2 regions of the Nonomuraea sp. NPDC003214 genome follow, and region 2 is predicted to be linked to the other one. Evidence: riboswitches for the same ligand, from Rfam matches in the RefSeq annotation. Region 2 holds a riboswitch; the other holds the start of a gene.
The links. A riboswitch is a leader RNA that binds a small molecule or an ion and turns the genes downstream of it on or off. The one in region 2 is predicted to bind thiamine pyrophosphate.
Positions count from the first base shown of each region.

Region 1: another riboswitch for thiamine pyrophosphate. It lies ahead of ACWDXC_RS24155 (FAD-dependent oxidoreductase); the one in region 2 lies ahead of ACWDXC_RS26505 (purine-cytosine permease family protein).

Region 1 is NZ_JBSFSX010000007.1:457,219-466,068, forward strand. Features, by position in the region: gene thiE (thiamine phosphate synthase) at 1-522, opposite strand, end outside; gene ACWDXC_RS24145 (Rv2175c family DNA-binding protein) at 500-874, opposite strand; gene ACWDXC_RS24150 (NAD(P)/FAD-dependent oxidoreductase) at 905-2,074, opposite strand; TPP riboswitch at 2,128-2,244, shown strand; gene ACWDXC_RS24155 (FAD-dependent oxidoreductase) at 2,234-3,607, shown strand; gene thiS (sulfur carrier protein ThiS) at 3,604-3,804, shown strand; gene ACWDXC_RS24165 (thiazole synthase) at 3,797-4,552, shown strand; gene pknB (Stk1 family PASTA domain-containing Ser/Thr kinase) at 4,718-6,640, shown strand; gene alc (allantoicase) at 6,659-7,603, opposite strand; gene allB (allantoinase AllB) at 7,604-8,850, opposite strand, start outside.
Region 2 is NZ_JBSFSX010000008.1:311,706-320,555, forward strand. Features, by position in the region: gene ACWDXC_RS26480 (DUF6412 domain-containing protein) at 1-162, shown strand, start outside; gene ACWDXC_RS26485 (YidC/Oxa1 family membrane protein insertase) at 210-857, shown strand; gene ACWDXC_RS26490 (ATP-binding protein) at 841-1,275, opposite strand; gene ACWDXC_RS26495 (ATP-binding protein) at 1,418-3,241, opposite strand; gene ACWDXC_RS26500 (methylated-DNA--[protein]-cysteine S-methyltransferase) at 3,375-3,935, shown strand; gene ACWDXC_RS26505 (purine-cytosine permease family protein) at 3,910-5,253, opposite strand; TPP riboswitch at 5,245-5,358, opposite strand; gene ACWDXC_RS26510 (rhodanese-like domain-containing protein) at 5,384-5,707, opposite strand; gene ACWDXC_RS26515 (winged helix-turn-helix transcriptional regulator) at 5,704-6,141, opposite strand; gene ACWDXC_RS26520 (MFS transporter) at 6,224-7,621, shown strand; gene ACWDXC_RS26525 (Fpg/Nei family DNA glycosylase) at 7,623-8,501, opposite strand; gene ACWDXC_RS26530 (TenA family protein) at 8,541-8,850, opposite strand, start outside.

The DNA.
Region 1 (8,850 bases), on a different contig from region 2:
GTTGGCCAGGTCGATGCCGCCGATGCCGAACCAGGGCCGGTCACCGCCGAGCGCCGCCGCGTGCCGGAGCAGCGACGGGCCCGGCGCGTGCCGGCCCGGCTTGGTCGGCGTGGGCCAGATCGGCCCACAGCAGAAATAGTCGACGCCCTCCTCCACCGCCGCGGCGGAAGCCTCGGCGGCGGAGTGGGTGGACCGGCCGATGACGATGTCGTCGCCGAGCATTTCTCGCGCGACCGTCACCGGAAGGTCGTCCTGCCCCAGATGGAGCACGTCAGGCCGGGCGGCGAAGGCGATGTCGGCCCGGTCGTTGACCGCCAGCAGCCGGCCGTGCCGGTCGCAGGCGTCGCGGAAGACCTCCAGGAGCGCGAGCTCCTCGCGCGCCTCCAGGCCCTTCTCCCGCAACTGGACGATGTCCACGCCGCCGGCCAGCGCCGCGTCGAGGAAATCGGCCAGGTCGCCCCTGTCACGCCGCCCGTCGGTGCACAGGTAGAGGCGGGCGTCAGAAAGCGAGGGCTTGGGCACGGCGCTTGACCTCGGTGTGACGACCGGCCTTGATCGCCTGGACGGGCGACCCCGGCAGCGAGTCGTCAGGGGTGAACAGCCAGCGCAGCGCCTCCACATCGTCGTACCCGGCGTCGCGGAGCACGGTCAGCGTGCCCGGAAGGCCTTTCACCACGTCCTTTCCGTCGAGGAACACCGCGGGCACCTGTGGCCCGCCGCTGCCGCGGCGCACGCCGAGCAGCTTGTGATCCTTGAGGAGTTGCTTGGCCCGTCCCATCGAGAGGTCGAGGCGCTGGGCCACTTCGGGGAGAGTGAGCCACTCGTCAACGAGCTGGTCGGTCTCCCGGTCGATCTGTGCAACAGAAAGCGTCACGAAACCACAACTACCACATGCCGCGCTTGCTCAAACAACACAATCCCGTAGGGGTACATCTGGATCTACCAGGCGTTCCGCGTCCAGACGACGGCCCTCCTGGATGATCCGGCGGCCCTGCACGAGGTCGCGGGGCCGGTCGACGGCCAGCACCGCCGCCAGCCCGCCCTCGGCCGTCAGCCAGCAGGCCGACCACTTGCCCTCCGGCCCGCCCCGGTAGAGCAGGCGCTCGCCCGCCGGGTGGTGGCCGGCGTACTGCACCATGTGGCCGAACTGCTCCGACCAGAAGTACGGGACCGGATCGTACACGGCCTCCTCGCCCAGCAGCGTCGCGGCGGCCACCTCCGGGGCGCTCAGCGCGGTGTCCCAGTGCTCCACGCGCAGCCGGGCGCCGTAGCGGCGCGACCACCAGGCGGCGCAGTCGCCCACCGCCACCACGCCGGGCAGCGACGTGCGCAGCCGCTCGTCCGTGACCACGCCGTTGTGCAGGTCGACGTCCGAGCCCGCCAGCCACTCCACGGCCGGGCGGACGCCGATGCCCGCCACGACCACGTGCGCCTCCACGAACCCGCCGCCGACCAGCTCCACGCCGCCCTCGTCGACCGACGCGACCATCGTCTCCAGCCGCAGGTCGATGCCGTCGTACCAGCTCTCCGTGCGGGCGCCGATCTCCTCGCCGACCGCCTGCGCCAGCGGGGTCCGGCCCGCCTCCAGCACGGTGACGGCGCAGCCGGCCCGGCGGGCGGCCGTGGCCACCTCCGCGCCGATCCAGCCCGCGCCCGCGACCACCACCCGCGCGCCCGGCACCAGGCGGGCCCGCAGCTCCAGCGAGTCGTCCAGCGTGCGCAGCACGTGCTGCGGGCCGTCACCCGGCAGCGGGATCGGCTCCGCGCCCGTCGCGATGACCAGGCCGTCGTAGCCCAGCTCGCCCTCGGTCGTCTCCACCACGCCCGCACGCAGCGACTTGGCCGAGACGCCCGGCCGGAAGTCCACCTCCAGCGCGTCCAGGTCGGAGTCGACGAAGCTGGAGTCGGCCGAGCCGAGCAGCACCGCCTTCGACAACGGCGGCCGATCGTAGGGCCGGTGCCGTTCCTGGCCGATCAACGTGATCCGGCCGCCGAACCCCCGTGCCCGCAGCGCCTCGACGCTGCGCACGCCCGCAAGACCCGCTCCCACCACCACGACGCGATTCACGTTCATGACCATAACGGGGGCGGTGCCGCGGCGTCGCACCGAGGCCGTAGGCTGGGGGACGTAAGACGCGCGGGAGTCCGGCCGTAACCGGGCTGAGAGGAAGGCTTCACCGGGCCTTCGACCGCAAGACACCTGATCCGGATCATGCCGGCGAAGGGAGCGGACATGGACGTGATCGTGGGCGGCGGAGTCGTCGGACTGTCGATCGCCTGGCGCCTGGCCCGCTCGGGCCGCGCCGTCACCGTGGTCGACCCGGCCCCCGCCTCGGGCGCCTCCCACGCCGCGGCCGGGATGCTGGCGCCGGTCAGCGAGGTGACCTACACCGAGGAGCCGCTGCTCCGGCTCGGCATCGCCGCCCTGCGCCGCTGGCCCGCCTTCGCCGCCGACCTCACCGTCGACGCCGCCCTCCCCCCTGGACGGACCGGCGCCCGCACGAGCGGCCCCACCGCCACCGGCGCACCCCCGCCCTCCGGGGGCGCCTCCCTGGACGGACCTCCCGCGGGATCCGGCGGTGCGCCACGGGCCGGCGAGCCGACCGGCCATCCGACCGGCCGTCCGGCCGGGGGTGCGGCTGGGGGTGAGGACGGTCCCGCCGCCTCCGGGCCCGGCGCGGCTCCCTCCTTCGGCGACGCCGCGGGGGCTGACCCGCTCGGGGGGCTCTCGGCGCTCGGCGGGGTGCCGGCCGAGGGGCGGGACGTGCTGGATCTGCGCTCCGACGGGACGCTGGACGTGGCGTTCGGCGGGGACGACCTGGCCGCGCTCGGGGAGCTGGCCGCGTTCATGGAGAAGCTCGGCCTGCCGGTGGAGCGGCTGACCGGGCGCGAGTGCCGGCGGCTGGAGCCGATGCTGGCGCCGTCCGTGCGCGGCGGTCTGCTGGCGCCCGGCGACGCGTGGGTGGACCCGCGCCGCGTCACCGCCGCCCTGCTCGTGGCCCTGGAGCGGCGGGGCGTCCCGCTGGTACGGGAGCGCGCGGCCGGGCTGTCGCGCGAGGGCGGCCGGGTGACCGGCGTACGCCTGGAGTCCGGGGAGGAGATCTTCGGCGAGCGGGTGGTCCTGGCCGCCGGGGCGTGGAGCGCCGGGCTGGCCGACGTTCCGGTACGGCCGGTCAAGGGGCAGATCATGCGCCTGCGCTCCCCCGAGCCGCTGCTGGGCCGGTGCGTGCGCGGGATGGTGCACGGCACGCCGGTCTACCTGGTACCCAGGGGCGACGGGGAGCTCGTGGTGGGGGCCACGCAGGAGGAGCTCGGGTTCGACACCCGGGTGACCGCCGGCGGGCTGTACGAGCTGCTGCGCGACGCCAGGGAGCTGGTCCCGGGGGTGACGGAGCTGGAGGTCGCCGACGTGGTGGCGGGGCTGCGGCCGGGCACGCCGGACAACCTGCCGATCATCGGCCCCGGCTCGGCCCCGGGGCTGGTGCTGGCCACGGGGCATTTCCGGGGCGGGGTGCTGATGGCCCCGCTCACGGCCGCGATCCTGCAGGGCGAGGAGGGCGACCTCGCGTCCCTGTGCTCACCCGCTAGATTTCGGGATATTTCATGAAATTGCTGATCAACGGAAGTACGCACGACGTGGCTGACGGCATGACCGTCGCGCAGGCCGTACAGACCCTGACCACCGCCACCACCGGCGTCGCGGTGGCCGTGAACGACGAGGTCGTCGCGCGCGGCGCGTGGGAGACGACGGCGCTGCGCGACAGCGACCGCGTGGAGGTGCTGACGGCGGTGCAAGGTGGATGACCTGATCATCGCTGGGGAGAAGTTCTCCTCCCGGCTCATCATGGGCACCGGCGGCGCGCCGTCGCTGGAGGTGCTGGACCAGGCGCTGGCCGCGTCGGGCACCGAGCTGACGACGGTGGCCATGCGGCGGCTCGACCCGGCCGCCCGCGGCTCGGTGCTGGACGTGCTGCGCGAGCGCGGCATCAAGGTGCTGCCCAACACGGCGGGCTGCTTCACCGCGGGCGACGCGGTGCTGACGGCCCGGCTCGCCCGGGAGGCGCTGGGCACCTCGTGGGTCAAGCTGGAGGTCATCGCCGACGAGCGGACCCTGCTGCCCGACCCGATCGAGACGTTCGACGCGGCCGAGCGGCTCGTGGCCGACGGGTTCACCGTGCTGCCGTACATCGGCGACGACCCGGCGCTCGCCCGCCGGCTGGAGCAGGCCGGGTGCGCGGCGGTGATGCCGCTGGGCGCGCCGATCGGCTCCGGGCTGGGCATCCGCAACCCGCACAACATCGAGCTGATCGTCGAGGCGGCCGGGGTCCCGGTCATCCTGGACGCGGGCATCGGCACGGCCAGTGACGCGGCGCTGGCGATGGAGCTGGGCTGCGACGCCGTGCTCCTGGCCACCGCCGTGACGCGGGCCCAGCGGCCCGACCTGATGGCGGCGGCGATGCGCGAGGCGGTCCGCGCGGGCCGCATGGCGCGGCAGGCGGGGCGCATCCCGCGCCGCCGCTACGCCGAAGCGTCCTCCCCGCTGACCCCCTGACGGGACGTCCTTCCCGTCTGCCGGGGGCGCACCGGCTCTCCGGGGCCGGTGCCGGGGTGGCCTGTGCGACGGCGCGGCACGTGAGGGGCCGGGCGGGGCACGGGTCGGCATCGGTTTCGGATGGTCAGGCCCTCCCGGGTGCGAAACGCCCGTAAACTCAGCGGGGTGGACACGACGACTGCCGACCCGTTGGTCGGCCGGCTGCTCGATGGACGCTACCGCGTCGAGTCCCGGATCGCCCGGGGCGGCATGGCGACCGTCTACCTCGCGCTCGACATCCGGCTGGACCGGACCGTCGCGCTGAAGGTCATGCACCGCTCGCTCGCCGACGACCCGGCGTTCGTGCGCAGGTTCATCGGCGAGGCGAAGTCGGTGGCCAGCCTCTCCCACCCCAACGTGGTGCACGTCTTCGACCAGGGCACCGACACCGACGTGGTCTATCTGTCGATGGAGTACGTGCCGGGCAAGACGCTGCGTGACATCCTGCGCGAGCGCGACCGGCTGCCGGCCCGCGAGGCGCTGGAGATCATGATCCCGGTGCTGGCGGCGCTCGGCGCGGCCCACCAGGCCGGGATGGTCCACCGTGACGTCAAGCCCGAGAACGTGCTGCTGACCGCCGACGGCCGGGTCAAGGTCGTGGACTTCGGCCTGGCCAGGGCGATCGAGGCGACCAACCAGACGCGCACCGGCGTGATGATCGGCACGATCGGCTACATGTCGCCCGAGCAGGTGACGACCGGCGGCGCCGACGTGCGCAGCGACGTCTACGCGGCGGGCATCATGCTGTTCGAGCTGGTCACCGGCAGGCAGCCGTACGACGGCGAGACGCCCATGTCGGTGGCCTACCGGCACGTCCACGACACGGTCCCGGCGCCGTCGTCGCTGATCCACGACGTGCCGCCGCAGATCGACGCGCTGGTGGCGCACGCCACGGCCCGCGAGCCGCACGACCGCCCGGCCGACGCGACCGCGATGCTGGTGGCGGCCGTCGAGGCGCACCGCACGCTGCCCCGGCTGAGCGAGCCCGGCCGCGCATCCGGCGCCCACTCCAGGCCGCACCCGATGCCGTCCACGATGCCGCCCGCCGCCGCTCCCGCGCACACGCTGATCCAGCCGCGCGCCGAGGTGCCGGCCGCGCCGCCGCCCCCGCCGCGCGGGCGGGGCAAGGGCGGCGGGTTCCGGCCCAACTGGTTCCTGGTGGGGCTGGCCGCGGTGATGGTCGTCGCCGTGGCGCTGACCGGCCTCTACTTCTCGCAGAAGACGCTGGCCGTGGTGCCCGACCTCGTCGGCAAGAACCTCGCGGTCGCCGAGCAGAACGCCCGCAACCTGGGCTTCAAGGTGCGCCGCGTGGAGGGCCGCCACGACGAGGAGGTGGCCGAGGGGCTCGTCCTGGAGATGGACCCGGCCGCCAAGACCGAGGTCGAGGCCGGGCAGACGATCACGCTGGTGCCGTCGCTCGGCCCCAAGCGGGTGCTGGTGCCGAAGGTGCAGGGCCTGACCGAGCAGGACGCCCGCAACGCGATCGGCAGCGCCGGCCTGACCGTGGGCAAGGTCCGCCGCCTGCAGAACCTGGAGGTCGCGCGCAACTCCGTCATCCGCACCTCCCCGCAGGTGGGCGAGAAGGTCAAGGAAGGCGCCAAGATCGACCTGTACGTGAGCGCCGGGCTGGTGATGCCCGACGTCGACGGCATGCCGAAGGACCAGGCCGCCGCGTTCCTCAGCCAGCAGGGCTTCCAGGTGCAGGTCACCGAGGTCGACGACGACGCCGAGCCGTGCACGGTGATCGCGCAGGCGCCCAAGGCCAAGGCGGAGGTCGACCAGGGCATCCCGGCGATGATCACGGTGTCGCGCTGCCAGACGGACTTCTGGCACTGGTTCAACGGTGACCAGGAGGCCCGCGACGACCAGCAGTTCGTCATCGTGCCGCAGGTGATGGGCAAGAACGTCAACGACGCCCGCAACGAGCTGCGGGCGCTGGGCTTCCGGGTGCGGGTGCGCACGGTGGGCGGCGGCGGCGTGGTGCGTTTCCAGCGCCCGGCCCCCAACAGCGAGCGCCCGCCCAACTCCGAAGTGCTGCTCTGGCACTAGGCGCCCGGCGCTGAGAGGTCAGGCCAGGGTGCCGAGCAGGCGGACTCTGGCCAGCCCGCCGTCGGGGTGGATGTCGACGCGTACGCGCTCGACGGGCTCGGTGTGGCTCAGCCGGAAGCGGTGCGGCGTGTCGGGCAGCAGCGGGGTCGTCGGCAGCAGCTCGACCTCGCGGTCGCCGTCGAGGCCGGTGAGCGTGACGGCGGCGGGCGCGTTGTGCAGCAGATGGGTGGTGTCGATCTCGGCGACCCTGATGAGGCCGCGCCCGGCCAGCCGGATGACCAGCCAGTCGTTGCCGCCGTCGCGGCGGCGCGCGGTCTCCCAGCCTTCGGCCTGGTGGCGGGGCAGGCCGGGGGCGATGACGTGGTGCGGCTCGGAGTAGAACGCGTCGGAGCAGGCGGTGACCAGCCCGCCGTTGGCCATGGCCGCCAGGTCCAGGCCGAGCCCCTCGTACACCGACAGGTCGGCCCGGGGCTCGCCGTGCACCCGCAGCCGGGCGACGCCGCCGTCGGGGAAGATGTTCAGCCGCACGTGCGTCCAGCGGCGCTCGCCGGTGACCTCGAACGGGTGCGCGGCGTCGCCGCCGAGCGGGCTGCGCGGCACGATCTCCGTCCACGCCGCCCCGGCCAGCTCGGCGGGCGCAGGATGCCCGGCGACCTCGGCGGCCTCGACGGACGCGGACGAGGGATGGTTGCCGGTGAACCAGGCGGTGTCGACGACCACGCCGCGGATCACGCCGGGCAGGCCGAGCCGCACCAGCGCCCAGTCGTGGCCGGGCTCGCGGCGGCGGCGGGTCTCCCAGCCGTCGTAGACCTGCCCCTTGCCGCCGAACGTGGCAGGCCGGAACTCCGGGCGGCCCGGCCGGATCAGCGCCTCCTTCTCGGCGAACGCCTCGTCGCTGGCGGCGACGACCGCTCCGCCGTGGCCGCGCAGCGCGAGGTCGGGCAGGTGGGTGAAGCTCGGCATCTACGTTCCCCTCAGCAAGGTCCCGTGCGGCACGCCGTCGGCGGGCCTGCCGCGCAGCCAGGTGGTCAGGACGGCGCCCCTGAGCGCGTGGCCGTGGTAGGGCGTGATCGGGTGGCGGTGGTGCAGCCGGGCCGCGTCGACGGGCTCGACGGCGTCGGGGTCGAAGGCCACCAGGTCGGCGTCGTTGCCGGGGACGATGCCGCCCTTGCCCGGCAGCCCCGCCAGCGCGGCCGGGCCCGCCGCCATCCACCGGGCCACGTCGGCGAGCTCGTGGCCGCGCCGCGCCGCCTCCGTCCACACGACGCGCAGCCCGAGCTGCAGCGAGGCGACGCCGCCCCACGCTGCGGCGAAGTCGGGCACCTTGAGGTCGGCGGTGGCGGGCGAGTGGTCGGAGACGACGCAGCTCAGCACGCCCCGGGCGAGCCCGTCCCACAGCAGGTCGCGGTTGGCGGCCGAGCGGATGGGCGGGCAGCACTTGTACGCGGTGCCGCCCTCGGGCACCCGTTCGGCGTCGAGCGCCAGGTAGTGGGGGCAGGTCTCGGCGCTGACCGGCAGCCCGGCGGCCCGCGCCGCCTCCAGCACCGGCAGGCACTCGGCGCTGGAGACGTGCAGGACGTGCGCCCGCGCGCCCGTCTCGGCCGCCAGCCGGACCACCAGCTCGACCGCGCTGCGCTCGGCCACTCCCGGCCGCGACGCCAGGAACTCCCGGTACGAGGGGCCCGCGCAGTCCGTGAGCAGCGCCGGATCCTCGGCGTGCACGATCAGCAGCCCGCCGAACCCGGCGATCTCCGCCATGACCTCCCGCAGCTCGCCCGGCCCGAGCGGCGGGAACTCCGGCACGCCCGACGGCGACAGGAAGCACTTGAACCCGTATACGCCCGCCTCGTGCAGCCGCCGCAGCTCCTTGAGGTTGCCGGGCACGGCGCCGCCCCAGAAGCCGACGTCCACGTGGCACCGGCCCTCGGCGGCGCGCCGCTTCACGGCCAGCGCGGCGGCGTCCACGGTCGGCGGGAGCGAGTTGAGCGGCATGTCGACGATCGTCGTGACGCCTCCGGCCGCGGCGGCCCTGGTGGCACTGGCGAACCCCTCCCAGTGGGTGCGGCCCGGCTCGTTCACGTGCACGTGCGTGTCGACCAGGCCGGGCAGCAGCGCCAGGTCGCGCAGGTCGACGTCCTCGGCGGCGGTCAGCTCGGCGTCGTACGGGCACAGCGCCTCGATCCGGCCGCCGCGCACCGCCACGGCCACCG
Region 2 (8,850 bases):
CTGGCCTCCTGGGCCGCCAGGCTGCTGCCTGTCCTCGGCGGTGAGCCGTCCGGGTTTCCGCTGGTCTACGCGCGGCGCACGGCTTTCCAGCGCCAGCGCGATCCCGACGCGGCCGGGCGGCCCCGGCCGCGAGCGCCATCGGCGCGCCCCGCTTTCCGGTAAAGCGGGGCTCATCTGAGCCCTGAGGTTCTCTCCCATGAGAAGGGCTCATGATCGACTCTCTTGTCACGTTCGTCATCGGCATGTCCGGGGGCCACGCCGCGCTCGGGATCGTGCTGTTCACGCTGGCGGTGCGGCTGCTGTTGCTGCCTCTGGCCGTCAAGCAGGCGCGCAGCGCCCGGGTCAGGGAACGGCTGGCGCCCAGGCTGCGGGCGCTCCAGAAGCGCTACGGGCGCGATCCGGCGAAGCTGGCCGGCGAGACGCGCGCGCTCTACGCCAAGGAGGGCACGTCGCCGTTCGCCGGGATTCTGCCGGGGCTGGCGCAGTTGCCGTTCATGTGGCTGATGTACCGGGTGGCGACGCATCCGACCGCGCTGGCGGGGCACGACCTGTTCGGCGCGCCGCTCGGGCAGCACGTGGCCGCGATAACGGTGAATTACGGTCTGTTCAGCGTGCCGGTTTTGGTCTTTACACTCGTCATCACTCTGATGGCGCTGGTGGCGTGGTGGATGTCACACAAGACCAAGGCCATGATGACCGAGGAGCAGCCGGAGCTCATGCGCCGGATCATGCCGCTGCTGCCGTTCGGCTCGCTGCTGGCCGCGGCGGTGCTTCCCCTGGCCGCCGGGCTCTACCTGCTCGTGTCGACGGCCTGGACGGCCGGAGAGCGCGCGGTGCTGGCTACCCGGCCTCTCTGAGCGCGTGCACCTGCCCGTTGTTCACGGTCCCCGTGGGCGCGGGCAGGATCGCCCACACCGTGGTCGTGTCGCCGTCGTGGCGAACCCCCCAGCTCTCCGCGACGTACTCGACGATGCCCAGCCCACGGCCGCCCAGTGACGACAGCGCCGGCCGGCCCGCCCGCGGCTCGGTCGCCGCTCCCCCGTCGCTCACGGCGACCTCGATGTGATCGTCGCTGCGCAGCCAGGTCACTTTCACCATGCCCGACGGCAGCGGATGCGCATGCCTCAGCGCGTTGCTCAGCAGCTCGCTCACCACGAGGACGGCGTCGTCGATCGCGGCGGTGAACACCCCGCAATCCTGCAGGTCGGTGCTCAGACGCTGGCGGGCAACGGCGACGCTGGACGGCGCGTACGGCAGCAGCACCACGCTTGACACACCCACCTCCCCGCTCCCAGTGCCCCCCGCGGGAACACTCCCCGGTACGACCGAAATGCCCCGTTACTCAATCCCAGAAACCGCATCTCGATCACAGCTTGTACACATCGGACGATAGATCAGCTCAACCGTGACCACCTCGTTACCGCATCGGTGTGTCGGATCCGATAGGGGATGCACGCTTGAGCACGAGTCTCATACGGGTGCCGCCGCCGGGCCCCGGATGGGCGCTCACCTCGCCGCCCTGGGCCCTGGCCAGGCTCCGCACGATGTAGAGGCCTAAGCCGACCCCGCCGAAGCGTCTTCGGTCACCGCTGTCGACCTGCACGAACCGTTCGAAGATCCGCTCCCGGTCGGCCGGCGCGATGCCCACGCCCTCGTCGTCGACGACCACGACCAGCGCGCCGTTCTCGGGCCGGGCGGAGACGCTGATCAGGCCGCCCTTCGGCGAGTACTTGAACGCGTTCTCCAGCAGTTGCGCGAGCACGATGTCGGTGGCCAGCGCGTCGCCCATCGCGAGCGGCAGCCCGTCGGCGACGCTCACCTCGACCCGGTGGCTGTCGGACAGCACGGGTAAGCCAAGCGTGGCCGCGCGCACCCGCTCGGCCAGGTCGAACGGCTCGTCCCTGACCACCTGCTCCTCCGCGCCGGCCCGCGCGCCCAGCAGCAGGTGGTCCATGAGCTGCCCGAGCGACCTGGACCGCTCGGCGATCGTGTGCACGGCGGAGCGGCGCTCGGCGTCGCTCAGCTTGTCCCAGCGGGAGTCGAGCGTGCTGGCGAAGCCGCGCACGATCGTGATCGGGGTGCGCAGCTCGTGGCTGGTCGTGGCCAGGAACAGGTCCTTGGCCTCCTCCAGCTCCTTGGCCGCGGTCACGTCGCGGAAGTCGACGACCAGCTCGCCGGTCTCCTGGATGCGCGCGCCCACCACGTCCAGCCAGCGCCCGTCGGCGAGCTGGACCGTCAGCTTCTCGCCCGGGGCGGGCTGCGGGAACGGCGGCGGCTGCCCCACGGCCTCCTCGGCCGGGACGGCGGTCAGCCGGGCGGCGGCCGGGTTCCAGCGCAGCACCCGCCCCTCGCGGTCGAGCACGGCGATGCCGTCGGCGCTGGCGTCGAACACCGCCCGCTCGTGGGCCCGCTGCCGCACCGCCTCCTGGTAGGCGACCGCGTTGCCGACGGCGATGCCGGCGTGCCCGGCCAGCAGCTCCAGCAGCTCCAGCTCCAGGTGGCCGGGCTTGCGCCGGGCGAACAGCGCGTACAGCGCCCCGTACGGCCGCCCGCCGACGGCCGCCAGGCCGAGCGCGACCGTGTGCAGGCCCTTGAGGCTGGACCAGACCAGGCTGTCGAGCCCCTCCGACTCCAGCAGCACGGTCTTGCCGGTGCGCAGCAGCTTGCCGACGAGGCTGTTGTGCAGGTCGGTGGTGGTGCCCTTGGGCACGTCGGGAAGCTGGTAGGTGCTGACCAGCCGCAGCCGGTCGCCCTCGATGAGCACGAATCCGCCCGCGTCGGCCCCGGTGAGCTCGGTCAGGCTGGCCGAGATCCGGTCGAGCACGGCGGGCAGCTCCAGCTCGGCGTTGATGTCGCCGACCACGTCGGTCAGCCGCCGCACCAGCCGGGCGCGGCGGGCCATCCGGTTCTTGGCGGCGTCGTCGGCCTGCACCAGGTGGTGGACGCACACGTAACCGGCGACGGCGCTGCCGATGCGCAGCGCGCTGATGTCGACCCGGACATCCAGCACCTCGCCGTCGCCGCGCACGCGCTTGGTGCGCAGCGAGACCTGCCCGCCGGTGCGCACCCGCTCCAGCACCGCGTGGTGCTCGGCGGTCAGCTCGTCCGGCACGATCGGCGCCCGGCGGCCGAGCATCGCGGCCGCCGTCAGGCCGAAGAGCCGCTCGGCCGCGGCGTTCCAGACCAGGACGGTCTGGTCCCGGTCGAGGACCACGACGGCGTTGGGCGAGCTGTCGAGCACGGCACGGGCTATGTCATCGTCACTCCCAGCCCATTCGTCCCCCACGACTCCATAGTGCCCCCGGCGTGGCGGCCTTGTCGGGCGATCCGTCCGATACGCTGCGGTCACGGCGTTTCCAACAGGGGGTGAAGGCATGTCGGACGACATCGACGCCCTGTTGCGGGTGACCTCCGCCACCTATCGAGGCGACGGGCCGCCCGATGTCGCGTTCGGCACGTACGACGGCGCGGTCGGGCGGATGATCATCGCGGTGACGGGCCGCGGCATCATCTCGTGCAGCTTCGAGGACGAGCAGGACGTGTACGAGCGCGTCACCAACCACGTGGGCCGGCACATCGCCCCCAACCCGAGACGGCTCGACCCGGTGCGCCGCGAGCTCGACGCCTACTTCTCGGGGCGGCTGCGGGCCTTCGCCACGCCGGTCGACCTGGCCCTCGCCACCCCCTTCGCACGCACGGTGCTGCAGAAGACGATGGCGGTGCCGTACGGGACGACCACGACGCTGGAGAGCATCGGCGAGCTGATCGGCAGGCCGCGCGCGCTGCGCGCGGTCGGCAACGCGCTCAGCGCCAACCCGGTGTGCGTGGTGGTGCCGTGCCACCGAGTGGTGCGTGACGACGGCGGGCTCGGCGACTACGCCGGGGGCGAAGCCGCCAAGCGCCACCTGCTCAACGTCGAGCGCCGCGCCGCCTGATCGCGCCGAGCGCCAGCGTCACCAGGGCCGCCACGAGGGCGGCACCGAGCGCGCCGTTCATCCACGGCTGCCGCTCGAAGCCGATCGCCTCTCGCACGGCGGCCCAGAGGCCGTCCCACTGCTCCACCGTGGGCGTGGAGGTCGTCAGCCAGTAGGCGGCGAAGCCGAGCGCCCACGGCGCCAGCATGGACCAGCGGGCCGGGGCGTCCTCGGCGGTGTTCCACCGGGTGGCGCCGCCGAGCAGGAAGTAGTCCACGGCCAGCACCGCGAACATCGGCACGAACACCGCGCCGATCACGCCCAGGAACGCGCCGTAGGAGGTCACGTCGACCACCAGCGCGATCGCGACGGTCAGCACGCCGATGGCGACGCTGAGGATCCGCCGGTCCACCCGGGGCATGAGGTTCTGCAGCGAGACCGTGGTCGAGTAGACGTTCGCGAACGACTGGTCGGCCTCGCGCAGCACCAGGATGCCGAAGAACACCGCGCCCAGCGGCACGGCCACGAACGGCCCGAACACGGCCGTGCTGTCGTTCTGCACGGCGGCGGCCCCGGCGATCGCCACCGCGTAGACGCCCAGCCCCAGGCAGGCGACCTGGGCGAGCGTGTAGCCGCCGACGACGCCGGTGAAGGCGGCCCGGCTGGAGCGCGAGTGCCTGGCGAAGTCGGCGGCCAGCGGCACCCACGACACCGACAGCGCGATCACGTAGTCGACGGCCGGCGCGAACGCGGTCCAGGACCCGCCGCTCTGCGGAGGCGCGTCACCCAGGAACTGGAACGTGAACCAGATCAGCGCCACGATCACCAGGGCCGTGATGTAGCGCCGCAGCAGCCTGATGGCGCCGAGCGGCCAGATCGTCAGCGCCGTGGTCAGCACCCCGGCGACGATCACCCACACCGCGTACGGAACGGTGTCGCCGAAGACGGCCATCGCGCCCTGGGAGATGACCCAGAGCTCGAACGCCCCCCAGCCGATCATCTGGATGATGTTGAGCACGGTCGGCACGTACGAGAGCCGGGCCCCGAACAGCCCGCGCAGCAGCACCATCGCGGGCTGGCCGGTCTGGGTCCCGGGGATGGCCGACAGGCCGACCATCGCGGTGCCGATCAGGCTGCCGACGACGGCGGCGGCCAGCGCGGCGGTCAGGCTGAGCGGTGCGTTGCCCAGCGGGTCGAGCAGGAACAGGGCGCCCGAGAACCCCAGGAGGCTGACGGCCAGGTTGGCCCAGAGGGCTCCCTGGTCGAGGACTCCGAGGGTTTTGGGGGCGGCCCCTTCAAGAGTGAGAGGGACTTCGTCGTCGCGGACGTCATGCGCCATCGCACTGCTCCCTACGCCGGCATTACCCGGACAGGTTCATGCGGTCGGCGACGGCCTCGGTCACCCTCTCAGCCCGGTACGCCCCGAGCTCCCGCGTTGTGTAATTTTCCGCCGCGCATTATGCCAGTTTTCAGGCTACGAAGGGAGTCTGTCCTGTTTCGCTGACCATGGGGCGCTTGTCGTGAGCCCATGCCTGCATGCCGCCGTCGACGTTGACCGCGTCGCGGCCGATCTGGTTGAGCCAGGCGGCGACCTGGAACGACCGGCCGCCCACCCGGCAGACGACGTAGACCTGGCGGTCGGCGGGGACCTCCTCGACGCGGGCCTGGATCTGCGTCATCGGGATGTGGACCGCCTCGGGGGCGTGGCCCGCGTCCCATTCGTTCTGCTCGCGCACGTCGAGCAGGTAGGCGCCTTCGGGGACGTCACGTGCCTCGACTTCTGGAACCGTCATGCCTCCATCATCCCGTGCCTCGCGTCGTAGGCCGCACGCGCTTCGGCGATCTCCTGCTGGTGGTTCTCGGTCCAGGTCACCAGGGCCTTGATGGTCTCGTGCAGGGTGCGGCCGAGCGGTGTGAGCGCGTAGTCGACCCGGGGCGGCACCACCGGGTGGACGGTCCGGCTGACCAGGCCGTCGCGTTCGAGCTTGCGCAGGGTCACGCTGAGCATGCGCTGGCTGACGCCGTCGATCTCGCGGCGGAGCTGGGAGAAGCGCAGGCTTTCGCAGTCGAGCATGGCGATGACCAGCAGTGACCACTTGTCGGCGACGCGGTCGAGGATCTGCCTGACCTCGCAGCCCTCGCGGGCGTCCCAGTGGCGGACGTCGAAGTCGGCGTCGGTGGTGGTGCTGTCGACGTAACCAGGTGACTTCAAAGTGCCGTCTTCCATGTCGATCCATGCTGCCGCATGATTCTGACGGTTACAAGAGATAACCGACATGCGAGAACGTAACCACTACTGGAGTTTGATCATGCGTGCATCCGAACGGCTGACAGGCCGCCCGCTGGGCGTGCTGCTGGTGCTGTGCGGAACGATCTTCCTTGAGGGCGTCGACGTTGCCATGCTGAACGTCGCCCTGCCCGCCATCCGCGCCGACCTCGGCGTCTCCACGAGCGTGCTGAGCGGCGTGGTCACCGCGTACGTGCTCGGCTACGGCGGTTTCACGCTGCTCGGCGGCCGGGCGGCCGACCTGCTGGGCAGGCGGCGCATGTTCCTGTTCTGGCTGACGGTGTTCCTGGTGTTCTCCGGGCTCGGCGGGTTCGCGAACGAGGGCTGGGTGCTGCTGGTCGCCAGGTTCGTGACCGGGGTGGCCGCCGGGTTCATGACCCCGGCCGGGCTCTCGTTGATCACCACGTCGTTCGCCGAGGGCAGGCAGCGCAACAAGGCGCTGCTCGTCTACGCCGGTACGGGCGCCGCCGGGTTCGCGCTCGGCCTGGTCATCGGCGGCCTGCTCACGGCGGTGGGCTGGCGCTGGGTGTTCTTCGCGCCGGTGATCCTGGCCGCCGTCATCCTGCTCGCCGCCGTCGTGCTGATCAAGGAGCCGGCCGTCCCGCGTCCCGCCGGTGGCCGCTTCGACGTGCCGGGCGCGGTCACGATGACCGGCGGCATGATGCTGCTGGTCTACGGCGTCGTACGGCTGGAGCACCCGGGCGAGGGCTGGGGCTGGACCGTCGCCGCGTTCGCCGGCGCGTTCGCACTGCTGGCGGCGTTCACCGCGATCGAACGCCGCTCGGCCGACCCGCTGGTCCGCCTCGGCGTGTTCAGGTCGGCCTCGCTCGTGCGCGCGAACGTGGTCGCCACCCTGCTCACCGCCTCGTTCATGGGCTTCCAGTTCCTCGTCACCCTCTACCTCCAGGAGCTGCGCGGCTGGACGCCCATCCAGACCGGGCTCGCGCTGCTCATCGCCGCCGCCGACGTGCTGCTCGCGCCGACGCTCACGCCGGTGCTGGTCAACCGCTACGGCAACGCGCGGGTGATCCTCGGCGGGCTGGTGTCGGGGGTGGTCGCCTTCGCGATGTTCCTCGGCGTCGGGATGGACTGGACCTACGCCGCGATGGTGCCGTCGATGCTGCTGATCGGGCTGATGTTCGCCTTCGTGTACGGGCCCGTGACCATCGTGGCGACGGAGGGCATCGCCGAGCACGAGCAGGGGCTGGCCGGCGGGCTGATCACCTCGTCGTTCCAGTTCGGCGCGGCGCTCGGGATCTCGATGGTGACCGTGGTGAACGTGGCGGCGCTCGACGGCGGCGCGAGCGGCATCGACGCCGTGCGCGCGGCGCTGGTGGTGCCGGTGCTGGCCACGCTGGTGTCGGTCGTCGTGGTGGCCTCCGGGCTGCGCCGCCGGACCCCGGTGCCCGTGGAGGCGTGAGCTACTTCAGCAGCTTGGACAGGCGGCGGTCGGCCAGCGGCTTGCCGCCTGTCTGGCAGGTCGGGCAGTACTGCAGCGAGGAGTCGGCGAACGACACCTCGCGGATCGTGTCGCCGCACACGTCGCACGGCTGGCCGGTGCGGTTGTGCACGCGCAGCCCGGACTTCTTCTCGGCCTTGAGGTCCTTGGCGGCCAGCCCGCGCGCCCGCTCGACGGCCTCGTGCAGCGTCGTGACGATGGCCTCGTGCAGGTCGGCGATCTGGGCGTCGGTCAGCGACGAGGCGATCTTGAACGGCGACATCCGGGCGGCGTGCAGCACCTCGTCGGAGTAGGCGTTGCCGATGCCGGCGATGACCTTCTGGTCGCGGAGCAGGCCCTTGATCTGGGTGCGGTTGCCGCCCACGATGGCCTTGAGCGCGTCGACGGTGAAGGTGTCGGCGAGCGGGTCGGGGCCGAGGGCGGCGACGCCGGGCACCTCGTCCGGATTTTTCACCACATAGACGGCCAGGCGCTTCTGCGTCCCCGCCTCGGTCAGCTCGAACCCGGGCGCCAGGCCCAGCTCGTCGGGCGCCAGCCGCACCCGTACGGCCAGCGGGCCCTTGCCCGGACGCACCGGCTTGGCGCCCGACAGGTCGTCACGCCAGCGCAGCCAGCCCGCCCGGGCCAGATGGATGACCAGGTGCAGCCCGTCACAGTCGAAGTCGAGGAACTTGCCGTGCCTCGACACGCCCGTGATCGTCAGCCCGCCGAGCGCGGTGACCGGCGGGTCGAACGTCTTGAGCGCCTGGATGGCCACCACGTCGACGCCCAGCACGGCGCGGCCCACCGCCCGCTCCCGCAGGAACGCGGCGAGCGATTCGACTTCGGGAAGTTCCGGCATGCCACCAGGGTACGATCCCCGTCCACAGGCTGTGGACGGCTACGGCACGTCCCAGAACGCCAGCTCGTGGGCCATGCCCTCGGTGAACATCGCCTCCGCCCGAGCCGGGTCGGGATCGGCCTCGTCGATCATCTGCGCGATCCTGGCCGCCAGCGCCGCGAACCCCGGATCGGCGTACGTGTCGACCCACGCGCGGTAGCGCGGCTCGGCGGGCGGGTTCTCGGCCAGGATCTGCCCCAGCGTCGAATACCCCCACATGCACGGATAGAGGGCGGCCAGCCCTTCGGCGTACGAGCCCGCCGACTCCAGCAGGAACGCCGTGTAGGCCGCGCACGCCGGACCCTTGCGC